2 regions of the Shewanella sp. MEBiC00475 genome follow, and region 2 is predicted to be linked to the other one. Evidence: predicted binding sites of a transcription regulator. Region 2 holds the regulator's gene; the other holds the start of a gene.
What was found. The regulator MetJ, encoded in region 2, represses methionine synthesis genes. The targets are predictions, from matches to a motif close to TAGACGTCTAGACGTCTA.
Positions count from the first base shown of each region.

Region 1: metE (5-methyltetrahydropteroyltriglutamate--homocysteine S-methyltransferase) is a predicted target of MetJ. The motif match lies at 7,279-7,296, and genes of this name have one in related genera.

Region 1 covers NZ_CP039928.1:3,227,591-3,238,141, reverse strand. The annotation lists gene FCN25_RS14495 (NAD-dependent malic enzyme) at 1-251, shown strand, start outside; gene FCN25_RS14490 (DUF3069 domain-containing protein) at 427-861, opposite strand; gene FCN25_RS14485 (diguanylate cyclase) at 1,398-3,260, shown strand; gene queG (tRNA epoxyqueuosine(34) reductase QueG) at 3,301-4,530, shown strand; gene FCN25_RS14475 (dodecin) at 4,545-4,757, opposite strand; gene metE (5-methyltetrahydropteroyltriglutamate--homocysteine S-methyltransferase) at 4,922-7,213, opposite strand; gene FCN25_RS14465 (LysR family transcriptional regulator) at 7,369-8,274, shown strand; gene FCN25_RS14460 (HDOD domain-containing protein) at 8,254-8,994, opposite strand; gene FCN25_RS14455 (TonB-dependent receptor) at 9,110-10,551, opposite strand, start outside.
Region 2 covers NZ_CP039928.1:2,740,063-2,750,613, forward strand. The annotation lists gene FCN25_RS12115 (cytochrome c) at 1-190, opposite strand, end outside; gene FCN25_RS12120 (sulfite exporter TauE/SafE family protein) at 569-1,309, opposite strand; gene metJ (met regulon transcriptional regulator MetJ) at 1,385-1,699, opposite strand; gene metB (cystathionine gamma-synthase) at 1,907-3,070, shown strand; gene FCN25_RS12135 (bifunctional aspartate kinase/homoserine dehydrogenase II) at 3,241-5,634, shown strand; gene FCN25_RS12140 (VOC family protein) at 6,095-6,580, shown strand; gene metF (methylenetetrahydrofolate reductase) at 7,121-8,005, shown strand; gene FCN25_RS12150 (c-type cytochrome) at 8,155-8,787, shown strand; gene FCN25_RS12155 (c-type cytochrome) at 8,798-9,919, shown strand; gene FCN25_RS12160 (cysteine-rich CWC family protein) at 10,230-10,421, shown strand; gene FCN25_RS12165 (cupin domain-containing protein) at 10,471-10,551, shown strand, end outside.

The DNA of each region.
Region 1 (10,551 bases), 490 kb from region 2:
CAGACGAAATGCTAATGGCATCTAGTCGTGCATTAGCAGAGTGCTCACCTTTAGGTAAAAATGGTACAGGATCACTGCTTCCACCTCTAGAAGAGATTCAAACCGTCAGTAAATATATTGCTTTTGCGGTTGCTAAAGCGGCTATTGATCAAGGTTTAGCCTTACCTTGTACCGATGAGTTACTCCAACAATCAATTGAGGCTAACTTCTGGGAACCTGAATATCGTCGCTACAAACGAACTTCGTTCTAAAGGTTCATCCGTTCGACTCAACGCGTTAATATTGTAAAGCGCTGATCGTGATTACAATGTAAATAAAAATATTAATTGTAACGGTTACGTTTTTTTGACCATAAAAAATCCCAATCTAGGTTGGGATTTTTTGTCTCTGTCAAACAACAAGCTTATTTCAAATGCGCATATACACTTAAGTAGACATCACTTGTTTAAAGCTATTCAATAATGAACGATCAGTGCGAGCTTTTTTGAGCTTACGTAAACACTCTTTCAATGATTGCTCCGCTAAGCGTCCAAATACGCCATCATACTCGTTATTATTCATCTCTTCTTCAGAGTCTGCACTGTCAGCAATCTCTTGCGCAACACGGCTTAATTGCATCCATGCATTAGCAATATAAAAGCCATGAAACTCTGCTTTGGTCATTAATTTTTGCGCACTGGCTGGCAATGCATCCCAAGCATGGGCGAACCCATTGGCTTTATCTTCAATAAGTTCTTTAAATAGGCCTTCATAGGCCTCTTGCAATGTTTCAGGCAGTATGTCCATTGGCAGCACTTTATTGGCTACGTTATACGAAATTTGTTTTGCTACTTCTTGGTACTGCGGGTCAACTTTTGTCATGGTTCTCTCTCTACAATCTGCCACTCACTATACACGCCATAAATGTCTAATGAGGTTATAGGAATAATACTAAGCCATACTTAAATTTTTAGACTAATGACTCGACTCAACACGCCGGCATTAACCTATTACCAAGCAATATTGATAATCATCTCCAATCAGTAAACTACTGCCAATGCTCTATCAGGTGCATTATCAGATGTTTGTAAACGCTGCTCTGCGCCATAAGATCATAACGCAATCAGTATGCTAAATAACATTACTTGCGGCATTATTTACAGCATTACCTTTATCCATTCAGGCGTCTTTATACTCGTGTAAATAACTGAATGCAAATCGGTCAACTTTGGCAGCAAAATAATAGACAATAATGATAAATAAGGTCACACACTTTATAAAACAAAAAATATCTTTTAAGTTCAATAAAAGGCTATAATTCCACCATGTATTGTTTAAATATCAAGTCAGCGCTCTACAATAAATTTAATAATAAAAAGTGAGAATAGGTAACTTTGATAATATCAAAAACATTCTACATGGCCCGTATCATTGCATTCTTTTTTTCGATCGGATTCATTTGCATCGCTTATGCCAATCCTATCGAAAATCCACGTGCCGATGAAATTTATAACTTGTTAGATGGTGGCTACTTTATCTCCGATGAAGATAACCGTAAATTACTCGACGAGTATAAAAGCATTCTATCGGTTGATGATACCATTCGGCAAAAACTCTATATTCGCCTAAATTGCTGGAATTTACCTACTAATACAATTGAAGAAATGAAAGAAGCAATAAACTACGCTGATGAATACCTGCAGATATACAACCAACCTATTCCCTCATCAATCTCTATCGATCTGCAATATTGCAGAGTTTGGTCTCTGCATATGCAAGGTGAAAATGACCGTGTATTTACTGAGCTTGATGTCGCCATCAATAGCGCTTATCAGCTTGAAGACCCCCGTTTAATTGCCGATGGTCGTAGTATTCGAGGTGCAATTTTATCGTATTTAGGCAATTTTTCTGCCGCACTTGAAGATCTAATTACCGCACAAAACTTGTATGAATCACTTAACTTGTCATATTGGGCTAATATTAATTTAGGTGAAATCGCAAGCAGCTACCGTCGCTTTGGTGATGCCGAAACAGCACTTAAATATCAAATAAAACTCGAACAAAACTACCTAAAAAACCAACAATTTTATGAAGCAAATCAGACCAATAGTCAAATAGCACTTTCGTTAGAAAAACTTGATCGTTATGAAGAAGCGATACAACGTAATAAGAAAAGCCGCGATTTTTGGTTAACGCAAAATGAGCTTGTTGCCGCCGCAAATACATCAGTTAATATCGCAGGTAATTTAATCCGTTTAAATAGACTAAATGAAGCCGATACTATTCTCCAACAAGCTAAAAAATTAATTATCCCCGACAACGATGGCAGTTATAGCTACATGAATTTGTTTTTAGGCGAGGTTCATTTCAAACAAGGTCACTATGACCAAGCAATAATAGATATTACCGAAGCAGAAAAATCATTTAACGACAATAATAATATCCGTGGACTCAATCAAACATTACAACTCAAAAGCCAAATATATCAAACATCTCAACAATGGCAGCAGGCCTTTGAAGCGCTCGAGTCTTTTGTAGAATCACATATGTCACAGGATAAACATGTCATTTCAGAGCGTAACGCTGAGATGCAAGCTCGATTTAATACCAACAAAATTCAAAATGAAAATGAATGGCTTATTCAGCGAGATAAAGACAAAGAACAACAACTAGATATAATGCAACGTAATGAACATATGCAGATCGTTATCATTATTTTAGTCGCGATCATTCTCATTATTGTATCAATTTTCGCTTATAAACAATTGATAAGAAAACAACTATTTAAGCGTTTAGCACTTACTGATGAACTCACAAAACTCGCTAATAGACGCGACACTTATTCTCAAGGTAATCACTTTTTAAAAGCGGCGCAGTTGTCAGGTAAACCCTTTTCAATTATCTCTTTTGATGCCGACCACTTTAAACTTGTAAACGACAATTTAGGCCATGACATGGGCGATAAAGTCTTAGTTAAACTGGCGTCGATGACCGCAAGTATGATGCGAGAAACCGATGTAGTCGGTCGTGTTGGTGGCGAAGAGTTTTTGATTTTACTGCCTAATATCGACAAAACTAAAGCCATTGAAATCGCTAATCGGCTAGTCGATACCATAGATAAATATGATTGGTCACAAATTTCACCCCACTTACATCAAACCGTCAGCGCCGGAGTTGCAAGCTATAGTAACGAAAAAGAGCTATCACCATTATTGCTAAAAGCCGACAAGGCACTCTACTCTGCCAAAGCAGCTGGGCGAAATTGTGTCAAAGCCGAGTAAAACGCGTATAATTTCCACGTGTTTACTCAATGATAATGTTATGACATCAACGACCACAGTATTAACTCCAAATCCAATTCCTGATCGAGGAACCAATCTAACAAGTGAGTCATGTCCATTGACAGCTGCTCAACTTGATGTGCTCAATAGACAAATCAAGTTGTGGGGTAAAGAGCTTGGCTTTGCTCATATTGGTGTCGCAGATATCGACTTAAGCCTACACGAAGCAAAATTGCAAGACTGGTTAGATAAAGGCTACCACGGTGAGATGGCTTACATGGCTAATCACGGAATGATGCGGGCTAGACCCGCTGAATTACACCCTGGTACATTAAGGGTCATTTGCGCACGCATGGATTACCTGCCACCCGATGCAGGCTTTGCCAGTAATTTAACAGATCCAACTCTTGGTTATATTTCTCGCTACGCTGGCGGACGGGATTACCACAAAATGATCCGTCAAAGGCTCAAAAAGCTCGGCGATAATATTACCGAACATTGTAAAACACTCGGATTCGATTCCACTGACTTTAGACCTTTTGTTGACTCAGCACCTATTTTAGAACGTCCTTTAGCCGACAAAGCGGGATTAGGCTGGACCGGCAAACACTCGTTAATTTTACACCCAGATGCAGGAAGCTGGTTTTTCCTTGGCGAATTATTAATTAACTTACCCTTGCCGCTAGATATCCCGATTGAAGAAGGCTGCAATACCTGTGTTGCGTGTATAAAATCATGCCCTACCGATGCAATAGTTGAACCCTATGTTGTCGATGCCAGACGGTGTATTTCTTATTTGACTATTGAGTTACAGGGTGCAATCCCTGAAGAGTTTCGATCACTAATAGGTAATCGTATTTATGGTTGTGATGACTGTCAGTTAGTGTGCCCAGTTAATGCTCAGGCGCCACTCACTAAAGAGACCGATTTTCATACTCGTAGTGCGCTTATTCAACCCGATTTATTGACGCTATTTTCGTGGTCTGAAACGTATTTCCTCAGCCAAACTGAAGGCAGCGCCATTCGTCGAATTGGTCACAAACGTTGGTTACGTAATATTGCAATAGCGTTAGGTAATGCCCCAGCTAATCCAGCTATTATTTCTGCATTGGAACAACGTAAACACAGTGAAGAAGTGGATGACATGGTGCTTGAACATATTGAATGGGCATTAGTGCAACAACGACAAAAAGCGCCATTGTCGGCGCTTTCACGTAAAACTCAACGAGTGATTAGATCAATACAAAAGGGCTTACCAAGAGATGCATAAACCTAGCGCTATTATTAAGCATCGGGATCCAAGGTAAAGCCCACTTTAATAGTGACTTGCCAGTGAGCAACTAAGCCTTGCTCTAAATGACCACGGGTTTCTACTACTTGAAACCAACGCAAATGTTGTAAACTTTTATTAGCCTCTGCAATCGCATTTTTGACCGCCTCATCTGAACTGATAGGTGATGACCCCACTAGTTCAATGACTTTATAAGTGTGACTCATAATAGCTCCTATTGTTTTTTTTGAATACATTTTTAGTGTAGTAAACAATAGCGCAGTTCACCGCAAAATCACCGCGTAATAACAAGCAAAATGGAGTAGCAGAACTCAACCTAACTCAATTGAGTTCTGCAAATTAATCGAGAGCAACCACATTTGCTACAACATTAAAATCGACGTCTAAGCACTTTCGTTGCTTCAATCATATTACGCAGTGCGGGCTCTACCTCATCCCAGATACGGGTTTTTAAACCACAATCAGGATTTACCCATAATTGTTTTACCGGAATCTTCTCCGATGCCTTAGTAATAAGGTCAACCATTTCTTCAACCGTTGGAATATTGGGCGAATGAATGTCGTATACCCCAGGACCAATGTCGTTCGGATAATGAAAGTCTTCAAAGGCATTCAATAACTCCATCCGTGAACGTGATGTTTCAATGGTAATCACATCGGCATCCATTGCTGCAATAGCATTGATAGTGTCATTAAATTCGCTATAACACATGTGAGTATGAATTTGAGTTGCATCTTCAACACCTGCCGCCGATAACTTAAAAGCATCAACAGCCCAGGCTAAATAATCCGCCCATTCGCTTTGTTTAATCGGCAAACCTTCACGAAATGCGGGTTCATCTATTTGAATAATGCCAATACCCGCTTTCTCTAAATCAACCACTTCGTCACGTACTGCTAACGCAAGTTGATTGGCAATATCTTTACGTGGTATATCTTCACGGGCAAACGACCAATGCAAAATGGTCACAGGACCCGTTAGCATGCCTTTAACAGGTTTGTCGGTTAAGCTTTGCGCATAGGTAGCCCAATCAACTGTCATGGGATTAGGGCGAGACACATCCCCATAAATTAATGGAGGTTTAACACAGCGAGAACCATAACTTTGCACCCAACCAAATTGAGTAAACCCAACGCCCTCTAATTGTTCGCCAAAATACTCCACCATGTCATTTCGCTCAGCTTCGCCGTGAACTAGCACGTCGATACCTAATTTAAGCTGACGTGAAATGGTATCTTGAGTGACTTGTTCAAGCTGTAACCGGTAATCACTGTCATTGATTTCGCCTTTACGCCAGCGGTTGCGTAACCCTCGAATAGCGGGGGTTTGCGGAAATGAACCTATGGTAGTCGTGGGTAACAAAGGTAGCCCTAGCTTTTGCTGTTGGGCAATAATACGGCTGGAAAATGGACTGATACGTTCAAAATCATCAGCGGTTAACTGCGACACACGATCAACAACCTGTTGATTAGCTGCGGCAGCTTTTGCCAAGCGGCGTTGCTGGCAACGATCAATAATCGCTTGGCTAGTTGCAGAACCTTGCTCAACGATTAATTGGTGAATTTCATTAAGCTCAAATAACTTTTGTTTTGCAAAAGCTAATTGACCAAGCAATGGACTCATTAATTGGGTTTCAACCTCGACATCAACAGGACAATGCAACAATGAACATGAAGGTGAAATCCACAAACGATCACCTAACGTAGTCGCTAATTCGGATACTTGCCCAGCAATTACATCAACATCAGCAGCCCACACATTACGGCCATTAATTACTCCAATAGAGAGCACTTGTTGGCGAGAAAGTGCATCAACAAACACATCACATTGTTCTGGCGCTGTAACTAAATCAAGGTGTAATCCCTCTACCGGTAATGCGCTCACCAATGCTTGATGATGGGCAATAGAACCATAATAACTGGCAAGTAAAATATTCAATGAAGTAGGCTTTTTTTGGGCTAAAAATTGATAGCTGTGGTTAATGGCTTGCTGCCACTCGTCGGTTAAATCCGTTGCAAGTACCGGCTCGTCAAGTTGAACCCAGCTAACACCTTGGGTAGCAAAACGAGACAGTATTTGCTCATAAGCTAATAGTAACTGCGGTAATAACGATAACTTATTAAACTCAGTGAGGCTTTTAGATAAATATAAATAAGTTACTGGACCGAGCATTACTGGTTTAGCTTGATGGCCTAATTGTTGTGCCTCTGTCACTTCATCAAACAATTGCTCAAAGGCAATCTCGAATGTTTGTTCAGCGCTTAATTCTGGTACTTGATAATGGTAGTTAGTATTAAAAAACTTGGTCATTTCTGCCGCACAGGCATGTTGGCCAGTTTGTGATCGACCACGAGCCACGCGAAATAAGGTGTCAATGTCGATAGCGGCTAGGCTGCCATCAGATTGAGTGGCACGATGACGTTCGGGGATCACATTTAACGTCGCGCTCAGGGTTAACACTTGGTCATAATAAGCAAAGTCACCTACGGGAACGAACTCAACGCCTGCGTCTGCTTGCCACTGCCAATGGGTACGTTTCAACTCACTGGCAACCTGTTTTAATTCCGACAATGCCGCTTCACCGCGCCAATAGCGCTCAAGTGCAAACTTCAATTCTCGCTGACGCCCTATACGGGGAAATCCTAAACTTGAAATTTTCATACTGCTTTCCTTTTCGTTGAGCAAAAAATTTATGGACATTTATGCAGAAAAACCGCATAGGCGTCTGGACGTCTAGAAGTTTATTGTGTTACTCTGTTGTCAAGCAATCGAATTGATTTCATCGGCTAGTTGAGCAAGATTCATGTGGAGAGAAAATGATAGAGCTTAGACACCTTCGCACCTTGATGGCGTTAAAAGAAAGTGGCAGTTTAGCGGGTGCGGCTAAAAAACGATTTGTAACTCAGTCGGCGCTTTCTCATCAAATAAAAGAGTTAGAGACTCGGATTAACTCAAGCATTTTTGTGCGTAAAAGTAAGCCGTTAACCTTTACGCATGAGGGGTCACGTCTGCTGAATCTAGCAGAAGAAATCTTACCAAAAGTGATTGCAACTGAATCAGATCTTAAGCGCGGCTTAGAGGGTGAAAGCCAGCAGCTTAAACTGGGTATTGAATGTCACAGTTGTTTCCGTTGGTTAATGCCCGTTATAGAGCAATTTAAGCAACACGCTCCGGCGGCCCAAATTGATATTTCAAGTCGACATTTATTTGATTCACTCAATGCGTTGGAAACGGGTAGTTTAGACATAGTACTAACATCAGACCCAGTACCAGGCCACAGCATTGCTTATCAACATCTATTTGATTTTGAAGTTAAATTAGTTGTTTCCAGTGATAGCACTTTAGCGGCACAAGCATTTGTAACACCAGCACAACTGGCAAAACAAACCTTAATTAGCTACCCAGTACCTTTAGCACGTTTGGACATTTATAAACACTTTTTAGAGCCTGCTGGCATTGAACCTGGCGAGCAAAAACAATGCGATTTAACCTCAATGTTATTACAGCGTGTTGCCTGTAATGACGGCGTAGCAACCCTGCCTACTTGGTCTATCCGAGAAAGTCAGGGATTAAGTCTTACCGCGGTAAAATTAGGAGCTGAAGGACTAAAACGTCCATTATTTGGTGCCTATCGCCGCGATGCCACTAATGCAAATTTAATCCAAAAGTGGTTCGAGCTGGTAGCAAGTGAAGGTATAAAACTACAACGGATTGATCAATAAACCCCGTTTAGATAACACGCGTCGAAGCACAAGTCCCGGTGAATCAGGATTTTGTGTTTGGCGTAAGTTATGTGCAATTAAAAACTCTTCGCGTAAATCATCATCTAATCCTAATGATTCAAAAGCCTCTAGTGATAACTGCTGCTGTTGTTTATCAATGAGTGATTTCAATACTTTTAACGATACTGGCCGTGGTAACTCAGCGTTTAAATAAGCAAATGCAGTTAACGTAATCACCTGGCCAAACACACTAAATAGCGCTAATGTTTGCATTTCGTCTGCATCAATTTTACTACTCGTATTGGTTGCGCTTTCTTCACGTATTAATGCTATGCAATCCATCGCAATGTTTTCATTTAATTCCCAATAACCTTGAACAAGTTTTTTATAAGGCTCAGAAAGCTCATCAAGCCTTTCTTTAAGATAAAACGAAAATGCATAACGATAAATATTCACTTGGCCTAAACGGATTAAGGCATCTTTAACACTTCGGCTTTTTGTCAATACGATGCCTGCAGCATGCGCAGTATTACTGCGTAATAACAAATGGGCTGCTAAAGCAGGATCTGCAGATACCGTATCAATAACAACTCGAATATCAGCTTCATTAATAAGGGCTTTCTTTAACGGAATTAATATCCCCCGACGACCAATGACCTGTTCTTCATTGCCAATAATAGCGTGTACCTGAGTAAGAACTTGTTGCTCAAGCTTAGTCATGTTCATCGATTACCTTCTTTAAAATATACCGTTAAATTAATTTAACGGTAAATTAAAACGAAAGCCAGTAATAGTTTACTGGCTTTCGTAAGGTGAGATTGTTTACAGGGTAAAGTTAAAAACGATAACCAGCGGTCAGTCTAATTGAACGACCCGTACCAGAATAATATCCATTGCCATAAGCCGAGTAATAACCAGCACCGACATAATCTTCATCAAGTAAGTTATCAACACGTAAACTGCCGTTCCAACTGCCATGAGTATAGTTTAGTGCAAGGTTGGTTAGCACATAGCTGTCTAACTTATCATCCGTATTGCTGTTATCACCTTCCATGTAACGTTCGCCAGTGTAAACACCTTCAACAAAGGCTTGCCAATCTTCAGTAAAATCATAACTTACATAGGCTTTACCTGAATGCTTAGCCACCCAAGATAAGGCTTTACCATCGTTTTCGCCCTGAGTAAATTCAGCATCAATATAGTCGTATGAAGCACCTAGTAGCCAGTTACTAGCAAACTGCACATCATAAGCAGTGCTCACACCAAAACGGCGAGATTCATCTGCATTAACGTTAGCGCCACCACCATAGGGACCATCAGTGCGACCACCTTCGTAGACAATCTCATCTTCTAACTCAAGTTGGTAAGCATTAATTTTTAGTGTTTGAGTCGCTGTCGTGTAATCCCAACCAGCTTCATAAGAACGACCAGTTTGAGGATCTAAACCTATTGTCGTTAGCGGCGTATAAGCCTGTTCGTCGACTTTGGCAAAGCGGAAGTTATCATTTGCACGAACATAAAAGCGGTTTTTATTACTTGGGCGATAATTAAGTCCTAACTCAAATGCATGGGCGTCATTATCAATTTCAATACGGTTTGGATAAAGCAATTGATCATATAAATCGTCTGTCACTTCTGAATAACGACCACCAACAACGTAAGATAATGTTGGTGTTATCGGTACCGATGCTTGTACATAAGCACTTTTTTGTGTTTGTTTATTGTTACGTTGCATATAAGTAAAATCAAAATCTGCTTCACCTTTACTGACATCAATACCGGCAACAAAATTTAAATCACCTTGGTCTAAGTGGTAATTGGCCGTTGCTTTAGGTGAAAAACTCAATAAGTCACGCTCAATACGGCCTGCGCTACCAAATGATACACTGGTCGTTAATGTATCTGAATAGGTTAAATCTGCACCTAATGCCCAAATATTATTCAGCTGGTATTGATAACCACTGCGCAATGAGGTGGTCATTTCATGATTGAAATCGCCCGCAGAAAAAGACCCTGCTTGGCTAGGATCGGCTTCATACTGGGCTAACGATAATGCTCCTGGTGCTTGAAGATCATTATCAAAGTAATTTACTTCAACAAAAAAGTCTTCAATATCAGTTTGATACTGTAAACGCCCTAAAATAGAGTTGGTTTCATTGTCATTATTATCGCGGTAATTGTCGCTTTCGTTATAGCTGGCCGCTAAAAAGTATCGCCATGCATCGTTAATGGCACCTGAAACATCGCCTTTCACTTCATAGGTATCAAAACTGCCAC
Region 2 (10,551 bases):
ATTGACTCATAGTTTTAGCCATAGGAGTAAGTTCTGGGCCTTCACTATCGGCGCTGTGGCAAGCTTTACATTCTTTTTTGTAAAGATGTTTGCCTTTTTTAGGGTTACCACCTTCGGCTGCCATTGCTTGGCTACCTAGTGATAATGCAATAGCGAGTGCGATACCAACTTTAACGTATGTGTTCATCATTTTATCCTCTATTGGGCTTCTTATTAGTGGTGCGTTTGCAATTTATGTTTATTTCTTTGCTGTGAATAATGTTACCTAAAAGTGAGTAGTGTTAATTTGAAGTAGATCATGTTCATGAGAAAAATCTAATTGAAAAAAAGTTAATTGAAACAAATCTAATGGACTTATGTGATGTGGATCTCTTTCGTGACAATATTCAATTTGCTATTGGGATAAAAAATTTCGCAGTGGATTTGGAACAACAATTATGGATAGGGAAAAATAATTTGGTGTATTACTTGGGTGGAAGTCTTTAGGAGAAAATTTTTTGGGTAAGGTTTAATAACTCATAATGAGAGAATAGTTAGCTCATTATGAGTTACTGGGTTGATTAGTTGATTAGTTGATTAGTGCGCTGGTCGATTTAACCACTAACAAAGTCGCACTGATACTACATAATATTAAGGTCACAATGCGGGTTTTATTTTTATCGACATGGTTAATTAACAATCCAGAGACCAAGTAACCGGTAACAACGGAAGGGAATAACATTAGCGACAACCACAAATGTTTCATCTCAACCAAGCCGACTATGGCTAGAATAGCTAAAGCAATCAGTGAACTGAGTACGAAGAATGCAGACAGTGCAGCTCTAAATTTACTAGGATCTTGGCCTGCAAGTAAAATCGCCATAGGTGGACCACCAATGGCGGCGATGTTGCCAAATATGCCCGAAAATACCCCCGCGATAAATAAACTGATGCGATTGATGGGGGCTGTAATGCGATAAATACTTAATATCACAGCAATAAATACAATAGCGGCAATCACTAAACCTAATATGGCTTGTGGTGCAAACAGTAATAACCCAGCGCCTAAAAATCCGCCGGGGATCCGCCCGAGCAAAGCATATTGTAAACCATTAAATTGCAGGTGGTTGCGTTCTCTAAATAAGGTCATTGCAGAAATGGCAAATCCCATTGCAATAATTGGTACTGGCACTAGTTGAGGGTTAACAATATACAGCAGGGGACTAGCAACAACGGCTAACCCAAAACCAATTAAGCTCTGGGTTAACGCGCCTAAAAAAATGATAATTGATGCCAGTATCAAGGTTGTAGGATCGATAAACGACATCATATGTTCTCTTTTAAAACAAGACTACTTCGTATTAGGGTAGTTTCCAAGTCGATGACGTTGTCACTAACCTGTGGATTATTCCAGCTCTTCCCATTCGATGCCCATATCATCCATTATCTTTTTAGCTTCACTTGGAATGCTGTCCGGTTCATCTTTTGATAAATCACCGTCATAAGGTAATGGTTGACCTGTATATGCATGCAAAAATGCTTCACATAGCAGTTCACTGTTAGTTGCATGACGCAGATTATTGATCTGACGTCTAGTGCGTTCATCTGTTAGTATTTTTAATACTTTTAGCGGTATCGAAACTGTAATCTTTTTTACTTGTTCATTTTTTTTGCCATGTTCGGCATATGGGCTAATATATTCGCCATTCCATTCAGTCATTAACTTACCCTTAACGATAAATACGGTGCGGATTTTAAACCGTTACAAGCTCTAGTCAAATTATTGCGACTATTTAACCTCGATGCAAATAGATTTCTTGATGTTTAGACGTCTACGCGTCTATTTTGTTGACGGATGCAGAACTTTTCGGTAAATTTGGACGTCTAGACATCTACTTGTGTGTTTGTGACATTTTAGGAATCAATTATGACAAAACATAAAAGCGCCACATTGGCCGTTCGCCAAGGTATTGAAACAGACACACAACATGGTGCAATTGTACCGCCTATTTATTTATCGACTAATTATTCATTCGATGGTCATAATAATCCTCGTGAGTTTGATTATAGTCGTTCAGGTAATCCTACTCGGTGTATTTTAGGGGAGGCACTCGCCAAACTTGAACAAGGTGCTACTGGTGTGGTGACCTGTACTGGTATGGCGGCGATTACTTTAGTCACCAGCTTACTTGGCCCTGATGATTTATTGGTTGTACCGCACGATTGTTATGGTGGCAGTTATCGTTTATTTACTAATTTGGCGAAAAAAGGCCAATTTAAGTTGTTAGTTGTTGATCAAACAGATAGCCAAGCATTGAGTAAAGCCATTGCCCAGAAACCTAAAATGGTGTGGTTAGAAACCCCCTCAAATCCTTTACTTAGAGTGATTGATATCGAAGCAGTCAGTCATGCTTGCCATGACGTTGGCGCGTTGGTGTCGGTAGATAACACCTTTTTATCACCGATATTACAGCAACCTTTATTATTAGGTGCTGACATAGTGATCCATTCAACCACTAAATACATCAACGGTCACAGCGATGTCGTCGGTGGCGCGGTTGTGGCTAAAGATCCTGAATTAGGTGAATTATTGCATTGGTGGTCAAACACCCTTGGGTTAACTGGGTCTGCGTTTGACAGTTACTTAACACTGCGTGGCCTACGAACGCTTGCTGTGCGAATTCGTGAGCATCAACGTAACGCGCAAAAGATTGTTGAGCTACTTACCGCTAGTGATGTGGTTACCAAGGTTTACTACCCGGGTTTAAAAGATCATCCAGGTCACGACATTGCGGCAAAACAACAACAAGGCTTTGGCGCTATGTTAAGTTTTGAATTGCAGGGCGGTGAAGCCGAAGTTGTTGCATTTTTACAGGCATTGTCTTTGTTCAGTATTGCTGAAAGTTTAGGCGGAGTGGAAAGTTTAGTCGCCGTTCCGGCCACTATGACCCATAGAGCAATGGACCCACAAGCAAGGCAAGAGGCTGGTATTAAAGAGACTTTATTGAGACTATCAGTCGGTATTGAAGACGCTGAAGATCTGCTTGCCGATCTGAAAGCTGGTTTAGCTGCCGTAGCGGCAATTAAATAAGCTTAATTTGAGTTTATGTTAGCTGTGGTTTGAGTAAAATAACAAAATATGCATTTGTGGCACGATTAAAATGCAAAAAAGAGTTCATTGCACCACTATTTATTGCATAAAGCATTAATTGCAACAAGAAGCCGTCGCAATAAAAGTCGTAGTTGTTTAAGGAGTCAGTAATGGCGCGAAGTCATTTACATAAGTTTGGTGGTTCTAGTTTAGCGGATGCAGACTGCTATCGCCGTGTTGCACATATTTTGCTTACCCACGGTCAAAGTGATGATCTTGTGGTGGTATCCGCCGCCGGTAAAACGACTAACTTCTTATACAAATTACTGAGCCTTCGTGACAGTGGTCAATTGTGGCAAGAAGAGCTACAAGTACTGATTAGTTATCAGCAGACGTTAATTGAGCAATTACTGTCAAATGAACAAGCACGTGATTTACGTGAACGTTTGTCGACTGATAAATCTCAGTTAGTCAGTTTGTTGTCCTTAGAACAACATAATGATTACCAATTAAACCATGTGGTGAGTTTTGGTGAACGTTGGTCCGCTCGCCTAATGGCTGCATTGTTACGAGAAATGGGCGTAGCAGCCAGTAATGTTGATGCATGTTCTATTTTAGTTGCTGATGAAGGTGCTATTCCTAATATTTTAGTGGCGCAATCGCGTGAGAAAGTGCAAACCTTATTAGCTCGACATCCACAAGAGCGTTTAGTGATAACGGGCTTTATTTGCGCAAATAGTCATGGTGATACTTTATTACTGGGCCGCAATGGTTCAGATTTTAGTGCCACATTAATTGCCAGTTTAGCGGACATTGAACGTGTGACGATTTGGACCGATGTTGAAGGGGTCTTTAATGCCGATCCGAATAAAATCAATGACGCTAAGTTGCTCAAGAGTATGTCTCTAGCAGAAGCCGACCGTTTAGCGCGTTTAGGCTCACCCGTATTACATTCTCGTACATTACAACCATTATTTAATACCCACGTTAGCCTTGCTGTGCGCTCAAGTTATGCCTCGCATACCGATTTTACGCTTATTGCGCCGCAGAGTTCATCGGCCAGTGCTCCTGTTGTGACTAATTTAAACGAAGTGGTATTGATTGGTTTTAAAATGGGCTCTGCTCTTGCACCTTTACTGACTATATTTAATGAGGCAGGGCTAACGCCATTAGCCTATTGGGAATTAGCTCAACATAAATTTGAATTAGCATTTACCCTCGAAAGCCAAAAGCAACTGTTGGCATTATTGGCTCTGCATGGCAATGAACTATTGATTGACGACGTCACAGTGCAAACCGACTTAGGCTTAGTGGCATTAGTCAGTGCCGATGCGCATCACTTTAGGCGCAGTTTTGCCCGCTTATTAAGTCGTGATGCTAAGCCGGTTTATCAGGATGCACTCAGCTTAGTGACTTTGGTCCCACAAGCACAGGTCAGCTTACTGACTCAAAAGGTTCATCGTCGTTGTGCAGGACCTAGAATGCGTATCGGCGTGTTACTTTTGGGTGTCGGTAATATTGGAGAAGCATGGATAGAGTTATTTAAGCGTGCACGACCAACTTTAGATCTTGAATTAGAAGCCTCAGTTGAACTAATCGGTGTGGTAGGTTCGCAAAAAGCATTGATTTCAAATGACGCGATTGACCTTGATAACTGGCAACAAGATTATCAAGCCAACGCCATAGAGTGGAATTATGATCAGTTATTTGAACAGCTGGCACAATTATCTTGTGACGAAATTGTCGCGTTAGATATCAGCGCTAGCGCCACATTAACACTGCAATACCCACAATTATTTGCTCGTGGTATTCACGTGGTTAGCGCCAATAAATTAGCAGGCTCTGGGCCGCTCCCTTTTTACCGAGAACTAAAACAACAGTTGAGTAATCGTCGCTTATTTTGGCGTTATAATGCCAGTTGTGGTGCTGGGTTACCGATACAACATGCGTTAAATGATTTGCGAAACAGTGGTGACACTATTGAAGCTGTCGGTGGTATTTTTTCTGGCACCTTATGTTGGTTGTTTGAAAACTATGATGGTACGAAACCCTTTTCTGAATTGGTACTAGAGGCTAGGAGCTTAGGGATAACGGAACCCGATCCTCGTGATGATTTGTCCGGCCGAGATATGCAGCGTAAGTTACTTATTTTAGCCCGAGAGATAGGTTTGTCGGTTGAGTTAAACGATATTGGTCTTAACTCGTTAGTACCTAAAGCGTTAGCCGAGCTATCATTAGAAGACTTTTTGCCTCGTATTAGCGAGTTAGATGATGATTTATTACAGCAGTATGTTGCAGCTGCCGAGCAAAACAAAGTGCTGCGCTATGTGGCTTCATTAGATAAAATCGAGGGGAAAATGCAAGCTGAAGTGAGTTTGCAGTGGGTTGATAACAATCATCCTTATGCTAATTTAACCCCGGGCGATAATGTGTTTGTTATTCGCAGTGCGTTTTATCAAGGCAACCCATTGATTATTCGTGGCCCTGGCGCTGGGCGTGAGGTGACTGCAGCTGCGGTGCAATCGGATTTAGTGCATATTTGTAAAGACTTACTTCAAGAGTAGTTTTGTTGAAAAAGGCCATTATTAATGGCCTTTTTATTGTTTAGGTTTTATGGCCTGCGGCCACTAACGTCGTGGCGCTTTATCCACACCAGACCAATAGAAAACCAACGGCTGTCTCTCTTGATTCTTGGTTAATAAATTAACTCAGTCACCCGCAACATTTTCCTTATTTGCGTAAACAACAGAAGCGAAAGGGTCGCTATGGGGATTTATTCAGCTTTTAACTTCATTTTTTCCTATCTGATTTTCATCAAGTTTTTTGGATTCTGAGCTTGTTCTATTGATTAAGGTGCAACTATTCCTTGATAACTGTTTCCTCTAGGGTTAGCAATGGTCATAAGTATAAATAAAAATTATTAATTTGATAAATTATGATAATTTTTATTTATATTTTGTTCGTCGTAAGATGGCTCCATCGAAACAAATGACGAATCAGTCAATAGTATTTTTGGAGTTAGTTATGAAAATGAATCACGTAGGTTTAATGGTTGGCGATATGGATACAGCGGTTGAGTTTTACACTAAAGCGCTGGGTTTAAGAGTTGTAATGGGTAACACTAAGGTTCAAGAAGAGCGTGAGACTGCTATTGGCAGAATGTGTGTGGCTGTATTTGGTGAAGGTTTTAAAGGCTTTAACATTGCCCACCTAGTGACGAGTGACGGCATTGGTGTTGAAATGTTTGAAATGAAAGAGCGCCAAGAACGTCATGAAGTTGATTTCACACGTCTTGGTATCTTCCACTTTTGTTTGCAAACAGATGACTTTGAAGGGGCCATTGCGCGTACTGAACAATATGGCGGTAAAGTGCGTATGGATATTATGCGCTACCATCCAGAAGACGACAGTAATCTAGCGCAAATGGTGTACTTGGAAGACCCATTTGGCAACTTGTTTGAGCTTTACTCACACACTTATGAAGAAACTTACGCTACTGATTACGAGTAAGTTTATCTGGTTACACATTAATTGAAAGCTACCTAAATGGTAGCTTTTTATGTCTGGCGATACATTTTCTAGGTTGCTTTGCGTGACCTTTCTGCTTTAGACACTCAGTTCACTTTAGCCCATCAAACACCTTAGAAAGCTTAGTCAAGTAACGCTTAGCTTCCAGTCAGTCGCATACGAAATTCCCGTTGTTAGCTCTATGGTTTATTGCTCGGTTGTTTGGTCACGATTTGCCTATACACGTTGGTGTATCCGTAATTCAATTGATTGGTTGTGCACTCAAATGAATACGATGAATAATTTACTAGATGCATAGTGGTTCAAGGGATTTTGCTGGTTATTTAGCACTATCTTTATTGTTTGTTGTTTAGGCGTAGACTTAAATTAGTCTATTGGTGGTTTTTTAGCTTGACTTAGGATGCAGTTAAACTAGTATATGGACATATAGACGTCCAAACGGCTAAATTACTTAAATTAAGTGAGTTAAATTAGTTGATTGGTATAGACTCCGCAGTTTTACAGAAGTTGAAGGAATACATTATGGCTTTTCATCATGCGCAACATGCCCAGTCGTTAAATCAGAGCTTGTCTGAGCTGAATGATATTAATGTGTCTTTTGAGTTTTTCCCGCCTTCAACTCCAGCAATGGAAGAGATCTTGTGGAATTCTGTTCGTCGTTTAGAGCCATTAAACCCTAAATTTGTCTCAGTGACTTATGGTGCCAACTCAGGAGTGCGAGATCGTACTCATAGCGTGATTGAACGTATCCAGAAGGAGACCAATCTAGTTGCTGCGCCGCATTTAACCTTGGTTGATGCCAGTGATGAAGAGTTAGTTGAACTGGCAAAGCATTATTGGAATTCAGGCGTAAGAGACATAGTGGCTTTACGTGGTGACTTACCTGATGGCAGCCCAAAGCCGACTCGGTTTGCTAATGATTTAGTGCGTTTATTACGCTCAGTTGCCGACTTTGATATTTCGGTTGCGGCTTATCCTGAAGTACATCCCGATGCGCGTAATGCTCAAGCGGATTTAATCAACTTAAAGAAAAAGATTGATGCGGGAGCTAATCGCGCCATTACCCAGTTTTTCTTTGATGTTGAATCATACTTACGTTTTCGTGATCGCTGCGTGACAGCAGGCATTGATGTTGAAATTATTCCGGGGATTTTACCCGTGACTAACTTTAAGCAGACTAAACGTTTTGCTGACATGACCAATGTGGCTATTCCGCATTGGTTACATCGCCAGTTTGAAGGCTTAGATGATGACCCCGCGACACGTCAGTTAGTGGGCGCAAACGTTGCTATTGATATGGTGAAAGTATTGTCCCGTGAAGGCGTTAAAGATTTCCATTTTTACACCCTTAACCGTGCAGAATTAACCTATGCGATTTGCCATACTTTAGGTGTGCGTCCAAAGTAAAAAACACCAAATAGTTACCACCTAAAAAAACCATTAATGAATATTTTAATGGTTTTTTTGTTTAACGATTCGACATTTTGGGTATTCTTTTTTGAACATTTTAGGTCTATGGTGGTAGAACAATAATTAATCAATAAAGAGGTGTGATGATGAAAACATCCTTTTATATGCTCAGTGTATTGGCAGGCCTAACAATGTGTAATGTTATGGCAGCTGAAGCCGCAGAAATATCTCCCCCACAACAAGCTACTCCAGCCGCCGCTCAGCTATGTACATCCTGTCATGGTGCTCAAGGTCAAGGCATTGGTATTACCGGCCCTCGTTTAGCGGGGCTATCAGCCGAGTATATCAACAATCAACTTAAGTTATTTCACGTAGGTAAACGTCAAAACCCTACCATGTCAGCAATGGCTGCTACGGTTCAGGGAGACAATATTGCTGTGGTTTCACAATATTTTAGTCAACAGCTAGTTGCAGATATTCCGCTACAATTTCGTGGTGACAAGGTTGCCATTAGCGATCCTTTCGAAGCATTAGCCTTTCAAGGTGATTGGTCGCGTACCATTCCAGCTTGTACTAGTTGCCATGGTCCATCCGGAGTAGGTGGTGGTCAATTTCCTCGTTTAGCGGGCCAAGAAGTCAGTTACCTTAAAACCCAATTATTATCATGGCAAAATGGTACTCGAAAAGGCGATGTTGATAACATGATGGGCAATATAGCGGTGAAATTAACGGCTGCTGAAATTGATGGTTTATCTCAGTTTTTTGCCAATATAAAATAAGGACATAGCGATGAAATTATTATCGATATTGAGCATTGGTATCCTGTGTAGCTTGCCCTTACAGGCCAATGAATTATTAACTGACATTTCGCCTAAGCCTGCTTCGGTAAAATCGTCTGACTCTTCAACGACACTCCCCGATCGTCAAGCTGCGTTGCCCTCAGTCGAGAAAAAAACAACTGATGAATATTTACAACTTGCGTCATTAACTGATATTCCCGCGGGCGCGTTTGGCGATAAAGTTCGTTTAGGTTATCAACTGTTTGTGAATACTCAACAACTTCGAGATAAGTATGTTGGCAATGATCTTAATTGTGTCAATTGTCATATGAATGCCGGAATGAAAGCGAATGCATCGCCTTTATGGGCTGCATATTTTGCTTATCCTGCTTATCGCAAGAAAAACGATAAAGTAAATTCTTTTCAGGAGCGGATTCAAGGCTGTTTTACTTATTCGATGAATGGTAAAGCGCCAGCATCAGGCTCACCTGAGTTAGTGGCAATATCTGCGTATTCATACTGGTTAGGTATGAGTGGATTAATGACGCAATATAATGTTGCAGGTCCAGTGCCTGAATTGTCAGATGTTGAGTTAGTTAAAGGTGCAAAGCGAGATGATTTTCCTATGCCTGCAGCCATCGCCAAACATCAAGATATTACAGCATTAAGTCAGCTTCCTGGACGTGGTTATCCGAAAACTCCGCAACCAGAATTAGCATATTCACCAGTTCGTGGTATGACCGTGTATCAAACACATTGCCAAGTGTGTCATGGTGAAGATGGCGAGGGACAAATGATTGCTGGTGTCGCCGCATTACCACCATTATGGGGACCACAAAGTTTTAATTGGGGGGCGGGAATGCACCGAGTGAATACCGCTACTGACTTTATCTATGAAAATATGCCGTTTGGTAAAAGTATCCAGCTCACTGTTCAGCAAGCTTGGGATGTCGCAGCATACATTAATTCGTTTGATCGCCCGCAAGATCCTCGTTTTGAAGGTGATGTCAGCAAAACACAGGCAACCTATCATAAGCATCAAGGGTATTATGGTCAGTCTGTGGCGGGTAAACCTATTTTAGGTTCTGAGTCTTATCCGGTTTTTCCGCTTAAAAATACCGTTAAACAGTGATGTTTTTTCTATAAAAGTAATGTGATTAAAAATACCCATCGAGTTATTGCTTAATGGGTATTTTTTAAGATTATTTGGTTTTTATTACAATATAGAGCTTATTTAAGATGGTGAAGAATGTCGGATCTCGGAGTTAAATTCGGGATTATCTTTATATATTAACTTTGTCTTTTATTTACCATCTGTTAATTAGAGTAAATTTAGTGACGATATTGACTCATCTATTTATTTTATTAGAGGCTAGGCTATGACACTACTAATCTCCACAGCACAAACTTGTCCACTCTGCCAACAAGCGAATGATTGTGCCATGGTACAAGGATTAGACATAAGTGCATGCTGGTGTGCTAAGCAACCATTGCACATGCCATCAGTTATTGCACAGAACAAAACCATAAATTTTTTGGCAGGCTTTCCCGACAACCAATGTATCTGCCAGTCATGTATGCTGAAATTGATGCAACAATCCGATATAGATTCCGTCGAAATATATATGCCATAACTAAGGGCCTAAATTAGAACCATAGCCATCATTTATTAGGGAAGTTTCTATGCCTGCGAAAGTCATCAATTTCAACGATAAGTTTACGCAGTTCAGCGATCATTGGTCTCCTCGTGTTATTGCGGAAATG